One region of the Pontibacter sp. 13R65 genome, then DNA from elsewhere that is predicted to be linked to it. Evidence: riboswitches for the same ligand, from Rfam matches in the RefSeq annotation. Region 1 holds a riboswitch; each other region holds the start of a gene.
The links. Region 1 has a riboswitch for S-adenosylmethionine ahead of ACMA1I_RS22300 (O-acetylhomoserine aminocarboxypropyltransferase/cysteine synthase). Riboswitches for the same ligand answer to the same signal wherever they lie in the genome.
Positions count from the first base shown of each region.

Region 2: it holds a riboswitch for S-adenosylmethionine, as region 1 does, so the genes downstream of both, metH (methionine synthase) here and ACMA1I_RS22300 (O-acetylhomoserine aminocarboxypropyltransferase/cysteine synthase) in region 1, are expected to answer to the same signal.
Region 3: it holds a riboswitch for S-adenosylmethionine, as region 1 does, so the genes downstream of both, ACMA1I_RS21965 (HEPN domain-containing protein) here and ACMA1I_RS22300 (O-acetylhomoserine aminocarboxypropyltransferase/cysteine synthase) in region 1, are expected to answer to the same signal.

Region 1 covers NZ_JBLIQL010000036.1:24,562-28,775, reverse strand. Annotated here, with positions in the region: gene ACMA1I_RS22305 (phosphoribosylaminoimidazolesuccinocarboxamide synthase) at 1-527, opposite strand, end outside; SAM riboswitch class I at 1,225-1,332, shown strand; gene ACMA1I_RS22300 (O-acetylhomoserine aminocarboxypropyltransferase/cysteine synthase) at 1,599-2,927, shown strand; gene metX (homoserine O-acetyltransferase MetX) at 2,938-3,996, shown strand; gene ACMA1I_RS22290 (homoserine dehydrogenase) at 3,977-4,214, shown strand, end outside.
Region 2 covers NZ_JBLIQL010000043.1:4,018-8,231, forward strand. Annotated here, with positions in the region: gene metH (methionine synthase) at 1-1,617, opposite strand, end outside; SAM riboswitch class I at 1,694-1,800, opposite strand; gene rpmA (50S ribosomal protein L27) at 2,610-2,879, opposite strand; gene rplU (50S ribosomal protein L21) at 2,956-3,264, opposite strand; gene ACMA1I_RS23000 (ribonucleoside-diphosphate reductase small subunit) at 3,914-4,214, shown strand, end outside.
Region 3 covers NZ_JBLIQL010000033.1:24,817-29,030, forward strand. Annotated here, with positions in the region: gene ACMA1I_RS21965 (HEPN domain-containing protein) at 1-1,955, opposite strand, end outside; SAM riboswitch class I at 2,351-2,455, opposite strand; gene ACMA1I_RS21970 (hypothetical protein) at 2,724-2,936, opposite strand; gene ACMA1I_RS21975 (TonB-dependent receptor domain-containing protein) at 3,232-4,214, shown strand, end outside.

The DNA.
Region 1 (4,214 bases):
GTGTAAAGTTCTAAATTAAGATAATCCTGCTCAGATACAAGCCCTGACCTCAAAATATCTTCACGGGATATGTCTTCGTCGTGGCCCTGGTCAGCTTTTGTAGTAGGTGTTATAATGGGCTCCGGCAGCTTGTCGTTTTCACGCAGGCCATCCGGGAGTTGCACACCACACACTTGTCGCTTGCCGGCCCTGTACTCGCGCCAGGCATGGCCCGCCAAATAACCTCTAATCACCATTTCTACCTTAAACGGTTCGCAGTGGTGACCTATTGTTACATTTGGGTCCGGGGTAGAGATTACCCAGTTCGGAACAATATCGGTTGTTGCCTGCAAAAAATGGCTGGCAATCTGGTTTAATACCTGGCCTTTGTAAGGGATTGCACGTGGCAGTACCACATCAAAAGCAGAAATCCGGTCGGTGGCGATTATAGCCAGCTTGTCGTTAAAGTAATAAACATCACGGACTTTGCCTCTATAAAACCCAGTTTGTCCGGTAAAGGAGAAGTTAGTTTCTTTTATAGCCTCCATTAATTTTTCGGGATTGTAGAAAGGCAAAGTTATGTATATTTTATAGGTCTGAAAATTATTGTGTATTAATATAACGTGCTGCCTGGGTGTGATACGTATGTTTCAACACGATTTATATGGTTATCTTATACTAGCTGGTGTATATTTAGTTTTATATTTTTATATATATAAGTTGTATTATAAGATTAATAATTACTCTTTATAACACCCCCGATAGGATGATATTTATACCACTCTTGAAAATAGCCAATTCAAAAATAGAACCGGAATAAGAGCATATAGTTTTACCCCAACCAAAAAAAGATCTCTAGTGCCTGGTTTTCTGATTATTAAAATGAAAAAGTCTTTCCGGAGCACTTTTAGCTAAGGTGCCCCCAGGCTTGTCATTCTGAGTAAACGGTGCTGCTTCAGCATCCAGTCGGCCTAAAGTGCATTTTGCCTCCAAGCTCTCCGGAAGGCCTTTTTTGTTATAATAATTGGGCTTGGCTCACTTAGCAAATTGTAGCGGTTACAGGCGCTAAAGCAACCTTATAGCAAGAGGTATACGAGGCCGTAGAGCAAGCAAAGGTCTGCAACTTGGTGAGCGTAAGGGTGCTGGACAAAAAGCTTATTTCTGAAAAAGGAGATATTTTTTTTGGATTTACGCGTTGCAGCCCTTAATATTGCAACATCAAGTCAATTATCCCTTCAGGATTTTGATTTATAAAGAAGAGTGGAGAGACAGGCTCTGTGAAACTCTAGCAACCTAACTGCCAAGGTAAAGGTGCTAATTCCTGATTCCGAAAAGTTCGGAAGAATATAAATTGATAACGCAATGAAAAAGGGAATCAAGAAAACACGGTATTATTTTGTATTTACGCCTGCAGAAAATCTGTTCAGGGCTTTCCATTTCTCATCCAGAAGAGCAATGCTGCTACAAGGCACCTGTTGCTGTTGTTAAATTTTTTCCACGTTCGTGTTTGATAAAGTTTAACTGCCGCAGACACTCCTGCTGTTCCTGAACATACTACACGCACCTGCAGAACCTTGTAAATTCATTCCTGATCTTTTAAATCAATAGATACATAATACATGGCTGATAACTTACACTTCGAAACCCTACAGCTGCACGCTGGCCAGGAAGTAGACCCTACCACCCTCTCCAGGGCTGTGCCTATTTACCAAACAACCTCCTACGTTTTTAAAAATGCAGAGCATGGCGCCAACCTCTTTGCCCTGAAGGAGTTCGGAAATATCTATACCCGCATTATGAACCCTACCACCGATGTGTTCGAAAAACGCATCGCGGCTCTGGAAGGGGGAGTAGCAGCCGTGGCCGTGTCTTCTGGTCAGGCGGCGCAGTTTCTGGCCCTGAACAACATTCTGGAAGCCGGCGATAATTTCGTATCCACTAAATTTCTGTATGGTGGCACCTACAACCAGTTCAAGGTTTCGTTTAAGCGCTTAGGCATACAAGCCCGCTTTGCCGAAAACGACGAAGTAGAGAGCTATGAGAAACTGATTGATGATAAAACCAAAGCCATTTACCTCGAAACGATAGGCAACCCACGCTTTAACATTCCAGATTTTGAAGCCATCGCCGCACTTGCCCGCAAGCACGACTTGCCGCTTGTAGTAGACAATACCTTTGGGGCAGGAGGTTACCTGTTCCGCCCGTTGGAGCATGGTGCCAATGTAGTAGTGGAGTCTGCCACCAAATGGATCGGCGGCCACGGAACCAGCATCGGGGGCGTTATTGTTGATGGCGGAAACTACAACTGGGGCAACGGCAAGTTCAGAGCTTTCTCTGAGCCGGCAGAAGGGTACCATGGCTTAAATTTCTGGGAAGTGTTCGGCTCCGACGGGCCATTTGGAAACATTGCCTTTGCCATTCGCGCCCGAGTAGAGGGTCTTCGTGATTTTGGTCCGGCCTTGAGTCCGTTCAACTCTTTCCTGCTGCTGCAGGGCCTCGAAACACTGTCGTTGCGTGTCGACAGAACGGTACAGAATGCACTGGAACTGGCGCAGTGGCTGGAGCAACACGAGCAGGTGGAATCGGTTAATTATCCAGGCTTGGAGAGTAGCAGCTACCACGAACTTGCCAAAAAATACCTCAAACGAGGTTTCGGAGGAGTTTTCTCTTTCCGCCTGAAAGGATCGAAAGAGCAGGCCGTGAAATTTGTAGACAGCCTGCAGCTTGTAAGCAACCTGGCCAATGTTGGCGATGCCAAAACACTGATTATTCATCCGGCCTCTACCACGCACCAGCAGCTTTCTGACGAAGAACAAGTTGGAGCGGGCGTAGAACCAACCATGCTGCGTGTGTCTGCCGGTATCGAGCACATTCAGGATATTAAAGCAGATTTTGAGCAGGCTTTTGCAAAAGTGCTGGCAACAGCAGAAGAGCCTGTAACTAACTAGACTAATAAGAATGCCACAGCACCATCTATACCATTACCATCAAGATTTCAGGCTGGAGTCGGGCACCGTTTTGCCCGGCTTCGAGCTTGCTTATACCACCTATGGCCAGCTGAACCCACAGCGCGACAATGTGGTATGGGTGTGCCATGCCCTTACCGGCAATTCCGATTTTACCGACTGGTGGTGCGGTCTTATTGGTGAAGGTAAATTGTATGACCCTGCTGACTGGTTTATAATATGTGCCAATACGCTTGGCGGCTGCTATGGCTCCACCGGGCCATTATCGCTTAATCCTGAAACGGGAAAGCCTTATTTCCATGACTTCCCTTTTATAACTAACCGCGACATTGTAGCTGCTTTCGAGCTGCTGCGGCAGGAGTTGGGGCTGGAGCACGTGCACACTATTTTAGGCGGCTCCCTGGGCGGGCAACATGCCCTGGAGTGGGCCATTTTGCGCCCATCCGTTTTTCAGCGTATGATTCATGTGGCCTCTAATGCACGTCATTCTGCCTGGGGCATCGCCTTTAACGAGAGCCAGCGCATGGCCATTCGGTTAGACCCCACCTGGGCCACTAACACCGAAACAGCCGGACTGGAAGGCATGAAAATAGCACGCTCTATTGCCATGCTATCGTATCGCCATTACGCCTCTTACGACAAAACCCAGCAGGAGCCCGGCAACAGTATTACCGACAACTACCGCGCCTCCTCTTACCAGGTGTACCAGGGCGAGAAGCTGGCAAAACGCTTTAATGCTTACACCTACTGGATTCTTTCCAAAGCCATGGATTCGCACAATGTGGCCCGTGAAAGGGGCAGCGCCGAACAAGCGCTGAGCCAGATAAAAGCCAGGTCGCTGTTTATTGGTGTAGATACTGATGTGCTGTTTCCGGTAGAGGAGCAGAAATTTTTACATGAGCATGTAGCCGGATCATCTTTTGCCCTGATCCGGTCCGATTTTGGGCACGATGGTTTTCTGGTAGAAACAGACCAGATTACCAGTTCTATCAACAAATTTTACGAAGACGAAACTGTAGAAGCATTATTATATGAAGATAAGGAACGATAAGAGAAGAATTGGGATATTTGGATTTGGGTGTGTAGGGCAAGGCTTGTATGATATAATTCAGGCTAACCCGCAGTATGGTCTGGAAGTAGCAAGCATTTGCGTAAAAACCAGAAACAAACAACGCTCCCTGCCAGCATCCGCCTTCTCCTACGATCCAAATCAACTGCTGCACGACGAGAGCATCGATATTTTTGCTGAATTGATCAGCGATGCAGACG
Region 2 (4,214 bases), on a different contig from region 1:
CTCTACAGCATAGTTGTTATGCTCCTCTATGCCGGTGGCAATGGCTAATATGTTCGGGTCGAAAATAATATCTTGTGGCGGGAAGCCCAGTTCTTCAACCAGGATGCGGTAAGAGCGGCCGCAGATCTCTTTGCGTCGCTCCAGCGTATCGGCCTGCCCCTGCTCATCAAACGCCATCACGACCACAGCTGCTCCGTATTGGCGCACTTTGCGGGCCAGCCTACGGAAGCTGTCTTCGCCCTCTTTTAAGCTGATGGAGTTTACAATGGATTTGCCTTGCACACACTTCAAACCAGCCTCTATCACACTCCACTTAGAGGAGTCGATCATGATAGGTAGCTTGGAAATGTCTGGTTCGGAGGCGATGAGGTTGAGGAAGTTGGTCATGGCCTGCTCTGAGTCGAGCATGCCTTCGTCCATGTTCACATCTATAATCTGCGCTCCGCCCTCTACCTGCTGGCGGGCAACGGTCAGGGCATCTTCGAATTTGCCTTCTACAATTAAGCGGGCAAATTTGCGAGAGCCGGTTACGTTAGTGCGCTCGCCTACGTTTACGAACAGCAACTCCGGGGTAATGGTAAGTGGCTCCAAGCCGCTGTAGCGTGGCAGTGGCTCAATAACAGAAGGTTTGCGCGGGGTATGTTTGGCAGCCAGTTCGGCTATACGTTTGATGTGCGATGGCGTAGTGCCACAACAACCACCCAAAATGTTTACTAGCCCCTCCTGTAGGTACTCCTCCACAATAGCGCCCATTTCATCAGCGGTTTCGTCGTAGCCTCCGAAGGCATTTGGCAGACCAGCGTTGGGGTAAGCGCTAATGTAAATATCGGAGATACGCGATAGCTCCTGAATGTGCGTCTTGAGCTGGCGTGCACCCAGGGCGCAGTTAAAGCCAACGCTCACAATAGGCGCATGCGAGATCGAGTTCCAGAAAGCCTCTACCGTCTGCCCCGATAAGGTGCGGCCGCTGGCATCGGTAATGGTGCCGGACACCATGATCGGCAGTTTCTTGCCACCATCTATCACAAACTGTTCTGCCGCAAACAGCGCTGCCTTACAGTTCAGGGTATCAAAAACGGTTTCAATGAGCAGTACATCGCAGCCACCGTCGGCCAAGCCTTTTACCTGTTCGTAGTAGGCCTCTACCAATTGGTCGAAGGTGATGGCGCGGTAGCCGGGGTTGTTTACATCCGGAGAGAGAGACGCCGTGCGGTTGGTAGGGCCAATGGCTCCTGCTACCAAACGCGGTTTGTCCGGATTCTTAGCTGTTATTTCATCTGCTGCCTCACGTGCAATGCGGGCCGACTCGTAGTTGAGCTCATATACAATGTGCTCGAGGTGGTAATCGGCCATGGCAATGGTAGTGCCACTAAAGGTATTCGTCTCTATGATATCAGCGCCTGCCTCTAAGTAGTCGAGGTGAATTTGCTTAATAACATCGGGGCGGGTAAGCGAAAGCAGGTCGTTATTGCCTTTCAGGTCGCTGGGGTGGTCTTTAAAGCGATCGCCACGGAAGTCCTGCTCCTGTAGCTCATATCGCTGAATCATGGTACCCATGGCGCCATCTAGCACCAGCACGCGCTCCTGCAGCAGTTTATAAATAGGGTGGTCTTTCATGTATTGGTGTCTCTCTTCTCTTAAGTCTACAGCGGTTGTTGCTTATCAAGAAGGACACCTGGAGGTAGGATGCACAGTCTTATCTTCCCTGGCTATGGTTACCAGGAGGGAGTTAGCACCTCGGCATTACCCAGGTTGCTAAGACATCGACGGGCCCTGTCCCTCAGTCTTTCTTGATAAGAACCTGCAAGTTAAGTAGATATTTGCAGGAAATAAAATTTTGCTGTTAACAAATTATGTTCTCTGTTAGCTTTTGTGAGGCCTGTTACGTTTCGCTGTACCAGGTTTGGCAAGATGATGAGGTGAAAAGGGTGTTTGGGAGATGAATTATTCTAATGAAAATGGCCTTCCGGGGGGGGGGGGTAGAAATGCGAGATCTAAGGCTCTTTCCAAGGCTAGGTAAGAGTTAGGAGTTATAGGCTGCTGTTTGGTTAAAAATGCTGCCATTGCACCTGTAATGGGTTCCAACTCTCCTTGCAACTGCTTGATCCGGTGCCCTTATGCTTTCTTATTGCATTGTTGCGGCTCCAAGCGCTCGCGGCCGCGGGGCCTCGTCTTTAGGGATCGCGCTGCTGCATCTTTCCTGCCCTTGCGGGCCGCCGCTCCCGCGGCACCGGGAACCTGCAAAGGCGCTCAACCCAAGAACTGGAAATTTGTGCTAGTAGTTGATGCTCAAGATGCCTGCTTGTGATTAAGAGCTGCAACAGGAGTTATGAATAGGAGGTGATTTTAACCTTTATTCATTTGAAGCTCACCTTTCTCCATCTTCCCATTTTCAAATCTTCTCATCTTTAAGTTTTTAAATCAACCATTTAACAATTCAGCAACTAACAATCAGCAACCACCAATTATTCTAATGAAAATAGCCTTCCGGAGGCAAAATGGCTATTTTTTGCTTAGGGGTAGGTAAGTCGAGCTGGCGCTTTAAAACAGAAAAGGGATGCCGGCTGGCATCCCTTTTCTGTAGTTGTTGACTGCCGAAGCAGTTTATACTAAGCCTCAGCTTGTACTTTAGGAAGTACAGAAACGTAAGAACGATCTTTTCTTCCTTTTCTGAACTCAACTACGCCATCTACCAAAGCGAACAAAGTATGGTCTTTGCCAATACCTACGTTCTGGCCTGGGTGGTGCGCAGTGCCTCTTTGTCTTACAATGATGTTACCAGCGATGATATCCTGGCCACCATAAATCTTAACACCAAGTCGTTTAGAATGCGATTCGCGACCGTTGTTAGAACTACCAGCTCCTTTTTTGTGTGCCATTTTCTTTAACTATTTACTTCAGGCTGTTGCCAGACCTGAAAATTTTCAAAACGATTAAATTCTTCTTACTACTTGCTTACCCAATGCTTTCGATCAGGACCTTCGTGAAGTGCTGGCGGTGACCATTCTTCTTTCTGTATCCTTTTCTTCTCTTCTTTTTGAAAACGATAATTTTATCGCCTTTCACATCGCCAAGGATTTTGCCGGTTACTTTAACGCCATCTACAAAAGGAGCGCCTAAGGTAATAGTTCCGTTATCATCGGTAAGAAGAACATTGGTGAACTCAACGGCGTCACCATCGTTGCCGGAAAGCTTGCTAGCGTAGATAAACTTGCCGTTTTCTACTTTGGTCTGTTGACCTGCGATTTCTACAATTGCGTACATCAGCTTCAATGTATATTTAAAATTTTAGTCTGCAAAAGTACGGTTCTATTTTTTATTATGCAAACACTTGTGTCTTAATTTGTTTTATAAGCATTTTATACTGTTATGCACACCTGTGTGGATAACGATGTTGAAATCTGTGTGGTAAAAATTGCCGTGGTTTAAAACTTGGTATAATCATCTGAACAATAGGTGTATAGATCTATTTTTAGAGTTTTGAGTTGTCCACAAAATGAAGTTGGTAACCTGTAAAGAGTGGCAGAGGCAGGAATTGGGGGTGCAAATGTAATTTGTATTTTGATGGGGAATGTAACCGTAAAGTTAAGTTTGTGTTGCGCTTTTATATAACTTTTCTTAGCTGCTATGTCTGCCTCATTGTGCTGTTATGGCATTCATGCATGAATATATAAACAATTGTAGATGTTTATATGCCTGTTAATTTGATTGTAAACATCAGATAATGAGTACGTTGTAAAAGTGTGGAGAAATTGAAAAACTTTAGCCCCCGATTTCAAGTTCTATTCCATATATTTGAACTCCTGATATTGAAGGGTAGCGGAAAGAGCCACTACTCGTTCCTTTAAAAATCACTAGCGCCCCGAGGCAAGCCGCCTCATCAGGGTGCCTTAACTATAAAGCTTACGTGTTTATGGAGCCAATACTAAAAGAAAACCCAAACCGCTTCGTCTTGTTCCCGATACAGCACGATGCCGTTTGGAAGATGTATAAATTAGCGGAAGCCAGCTTCTGGACAGCAGAGGAGATTGATCTTTCGCAGGATATTAAGGACTGGGAGAACCTGAACGATGGCGAAAGACACTTTATAAGCCACGTACTGGCCTTTTTTGCAGCATCAGACGGAATTGTGAACGAGAACCTGGCTGTTAACTTCATGAATGAGGTGCAGATACCAGAGGCCCGCTGCTTCTACGGTTTCCAGATTATGATGG
Region 3 (4,214 bases), on a different contig from region 1:
GTTCCTTCAGCTACATAATGGGTGTCGAAATCGTTGATGATGCCGTTCTGCGTGTTGCAGTTTACGCCTTTATCGAGCAAAAGAGCCTTGGCAGCACTTACAAACGTGCTGTAGCTATGGTAGATAGAGTCGGCAAATCGTTTTTCTTCGAAGGCCTCTACTGCCCACTGCAGCTTTTCTTCAGATTCGTACAGCAAAGTAGCTACCAGGTCGATCATAACACCGGCACACTCACCTACACCAATGGCAGGCTGGTACTGTTCCTGGTGCCCCCAATCCACGAAATCATCGGAGGTCAGTTTGGTCATGTCTGCAAGCGGCTTCAGCAGCTGATAGAAATGGTCTTTACCCTGGCGCTCAAAGAAATCATGGAATTTTTCATTCTCCAGTTTCAGGGCGCGGTAATCTTCGATTACGTAACGCAGCACATCCGGCCCCTTTTTGCTTGGCACCTTAATAATTCGTTGTGCAATACGACCTTCGCCATCGCCCAGTGTGCCACCACCAATCATTACTTGCAGAGCAGGCACCACGCTCTTACCACTCTTAATAGAAGAGCCATGGAAACCAAGCCCGGCCAGGCCGTGCTGACCGCAAGAGTTCATGCAGCCACTAATTTTTATTTTCAGGTCGGTGTTGAACAGCAGCTCTGGGTACTCTTGGATAATTACGTCTTCCAGCACCTTGGTAATGTGCGTACTGTTGGATATGCCCAGGTTACAGGTATCGGTGCCAGGGCAGGTGGTAATGTCTGCTACGGTATCAAAGCCTGGTTCTGCCAGACCCAGCTCATCGAGCTTGGTAAAAAAATAAGGTAGTGCCTCTTCGCGCACGAACTTGAGTAGTAGGTTCTGCCCTTGGGTTACGCGCAGTTCATCGGCGGCATAATCGCGGATCAAAGGCACCAGTTTACGAGCAGTGTCGGAACTGATGTCGCCGATCGGCACTTTCATATACACTCCAAAATAGCCTTCCTGCTTCTGCTGAAAAGTGTTGGTGCGTAGCCACAGTTTATACTTATCTGTATTTTCTATCAGGAACTCAGGCAGTGGTTTTGGAGCAGGCAAGGCAGGGTTCAGGCCTTCTCTGTTCGGAATATCGAACTCGTGCACTTTCAGGGCCTTTGCTTCCTCTTTTACAAGGCGCATCACCTCTTCCATGCCAATCTTGTTCTGAAGGTATTTAAAACGGGCCTTGTTGCGGTTATTGCGCTCGCCATAGCGGTCGAATATACGCAGAACTCCTTCTATAAATGGAATAATACGATTCTCAGGCAGGAACTCGTAAGCTACCTGTGCCAGCACCGGCTGAGCGCCCAGGCCACCACCAATGAGCACTTTAAAGCCACGCACTTCCTGGCCATCTATTACCTGCACCTTCGGGATAAAGCCCAAATCGTGTATGTAAGCAAAGGCTGTGTCTTTGTCGCTGGAAGAGAAAGACATCTTGAACTTACGTCCCATTTCCTGACAAATTGGGTTACGCAGCAGGTAACGGAAAGTAGCATCGGCATAAGGAGCCACATCAAACGGCTCTTCCGGATCGATGCCAGCCTCTGGCGAAGCAGTTACGTTACGCACCGTATTACCGCAGGCTTCGCGCAGCGTAATATCATCTTCCTCCAGTTTTGCCCAAAGTTCTGGAGTGCGATCCAGACTCACGTAATGTATCTGGATATCCTGACGCGTGGTCAGGTGCAGGTTCCCGGTAGAATACTCATCGGAGATGGAAGCGATGCGGAGCAACTGCTGTGTGGTAAGTCTGCCAAATGGTAACTTAATCCGTACCATCTGCACACCTACCTGCCGCTGCCCATACACACCACGCGCAAGGCGCAGGCTACGGAATTTTTCTTCGTTTAATTTACCTTCGCGAAAAAGCCTGATCTTCTTTTCAAGATCGATAATGTCTTTTTCAACAATAGGGTTTTCCAGTTCTGATCTGAAACTTAGCATATTATAAGATATCTCTCTACTACAACTATTATTAAAGCAAAGTCACCGCGCCAGGGTGAACTTCAATTATTTATAAATCAAAAAATGTTTCTCTGAAAACATTTGCCTCTCTTATTACGCAGAACAGCTCGCCATGTAGGTCGAGGTGCTGCTTTTGAGCATAAACCCTCCCATTTTTCTGCAAAAGCAGCCCGGAAGCTGTAAGGGTAACTCTTAACGACAGGAATGCCCTGTTCAGTTCAAGAAAAAGCGGTTTAGTGATTAGTTTGCCAATGGTTATAAGCGGCACAGCAGCAACAACAACTTGTTTTTGGCGAACAGCAGGCTATGGAACGGGAAGAGAAAAGAGGCTCTTCAGCAAAAGGAAAACGTTGGTTGATGTCTTTCATTTTAATAATTTATATTTCCCCATAACAGTTGGGCAGGATTTGGCACCTTTCCAACGGGATGGTTGCCAGAGGGTCTAAGAGCCTGTTCTCTCGCCTCTTCTTCTATAAATTCCTCACCTGGAGAATAGAATTTGCTACAAAGTTAAAAATTATTTAGCAATTAGGTAAGTTTACATCATTTATTTTGAAAAATTACTTATCAGGTGCTTAGCAAGTTAGCTCAAAATAACACCATACGCACGCTGGAGTAAGATTTTGTCTATAGAATAAATGGAGAATGAGCAGTAATTCTTCTAATGAAATTGCCATTCCAGAGAGATTTTAGACTATCTAATACTTTTCCACCTGTCTTAGCAACTGCTGATCCGGTGCCCTTAAACTATCTTGTTGCAAAGAACTGCTCTGAGCGCTCACGGCCGCGGGGCCTCGTCATTGGCCATCGCCGCTGCGTTCCCTCCTGCCCCGCAAGCGGGCTGCCGCCTTGGCGGCACCGGATCTCACGAGGCGGCTCAAGCCAATGACTGGAATTTGTGCGCTTGGCAAAGGCAGTAGCGGGAGGAATAACATTTGACAAGAAGATTATTATTTTCATACCTTCTAAGTACATTCAGTAAGATTTGCCGGGAGGAAGAGCAATTATTTAAATGAAAATGCCCTCCAGAAGGATTTCTGTCGGAATTTTGCCAAGGGTCCACTTGCCCCACAAGCACATTAACCCATTAAACCATTAGCACATTAAATATTCCTGCTGATAGATTTTTACAGCCTTTCTATATAAGAATAGGTGCTGTTGGTCTATTCTGTTTCCGCAGGTTTAAAGTTTAGCTTTTCTTTGTAGAGTGAAGCACTAAAACCAGCTTCCGGCTATCACTAGTACAAAATAAAACATGAAAAAAAGCTTACTTTACCTGCTGTTGGGCTTAACCACCTTCCCTGCCCTGGCACAAGGGCCAGGCGCTTCTCAGTCCGCGCCACAACAACAGGCCGCTCTTTCTACTCCTAAAGGCAATGCCAAAATTAGCGGCGTTGTGCTCGATGCTGCTACCAAAAAACCGGTTGAATTTGCAACAGTGGCCCTGATTGACCTGCGCACCGATCAACCCGTTAACGGCACCATGGCCGACGACAAAGGCCGCTTTACCATAGACAAGGTAGCGGCAGGCAAATACAAGCTCAACGTGAGCTTTATCGGTTATCTGCAACTGGTTATAAACGAAGTAACTGTTGCTGCCGACAATGCCGATTTGAACCTGGGCAGCATCTCCCTCACCACCAACTCACAAAATCTGAGCGAGGTGGTGGTAACCGGCGAGAAAAACCTGGTGGAGGAGAAAATTGACCGCACCGTTTACAATGCCGAAAAAGATGCGACTAATGCTGGTGGCAGCGCAGCCGACGTCATGCAGAAAGTGCCGGGCTTATCTGTAGACACAGACGGAAACGTGATGCTGCGGGGCAGCTCCAATATTCGTGTGCTCATCAACAACAAGCCTTCTTCTATTATGGCTGGCAGCATTGCCGATGCCCTGAAGCAGATTCCGGCCAACATGATAAAATCGGTGGAGGTTATTACCAGCCCATCGGCCAAATACGATGCCGAAGGTTCTGCCGGTATCATCAACATCATCACCAAAAAAGACAGCAACATGCAGGGCGTAAATGGCTCTGTGGCGCTGAGTGGAGGCACACGCTCCAGCAACGGCAACGCCAGCCTGAACATACGCCAGGGCAAATTGGGCATTAACAGCACCATCGGCTCCAACCTGTTTTACAACAAAGGCGATATCAGGCTAACGCGTCTCTCCAACGGTGGCAACGACATTTTCCAGTTCAGCGGCAAAACCAGGCCGCAGGGCGGTTTTATGAACGG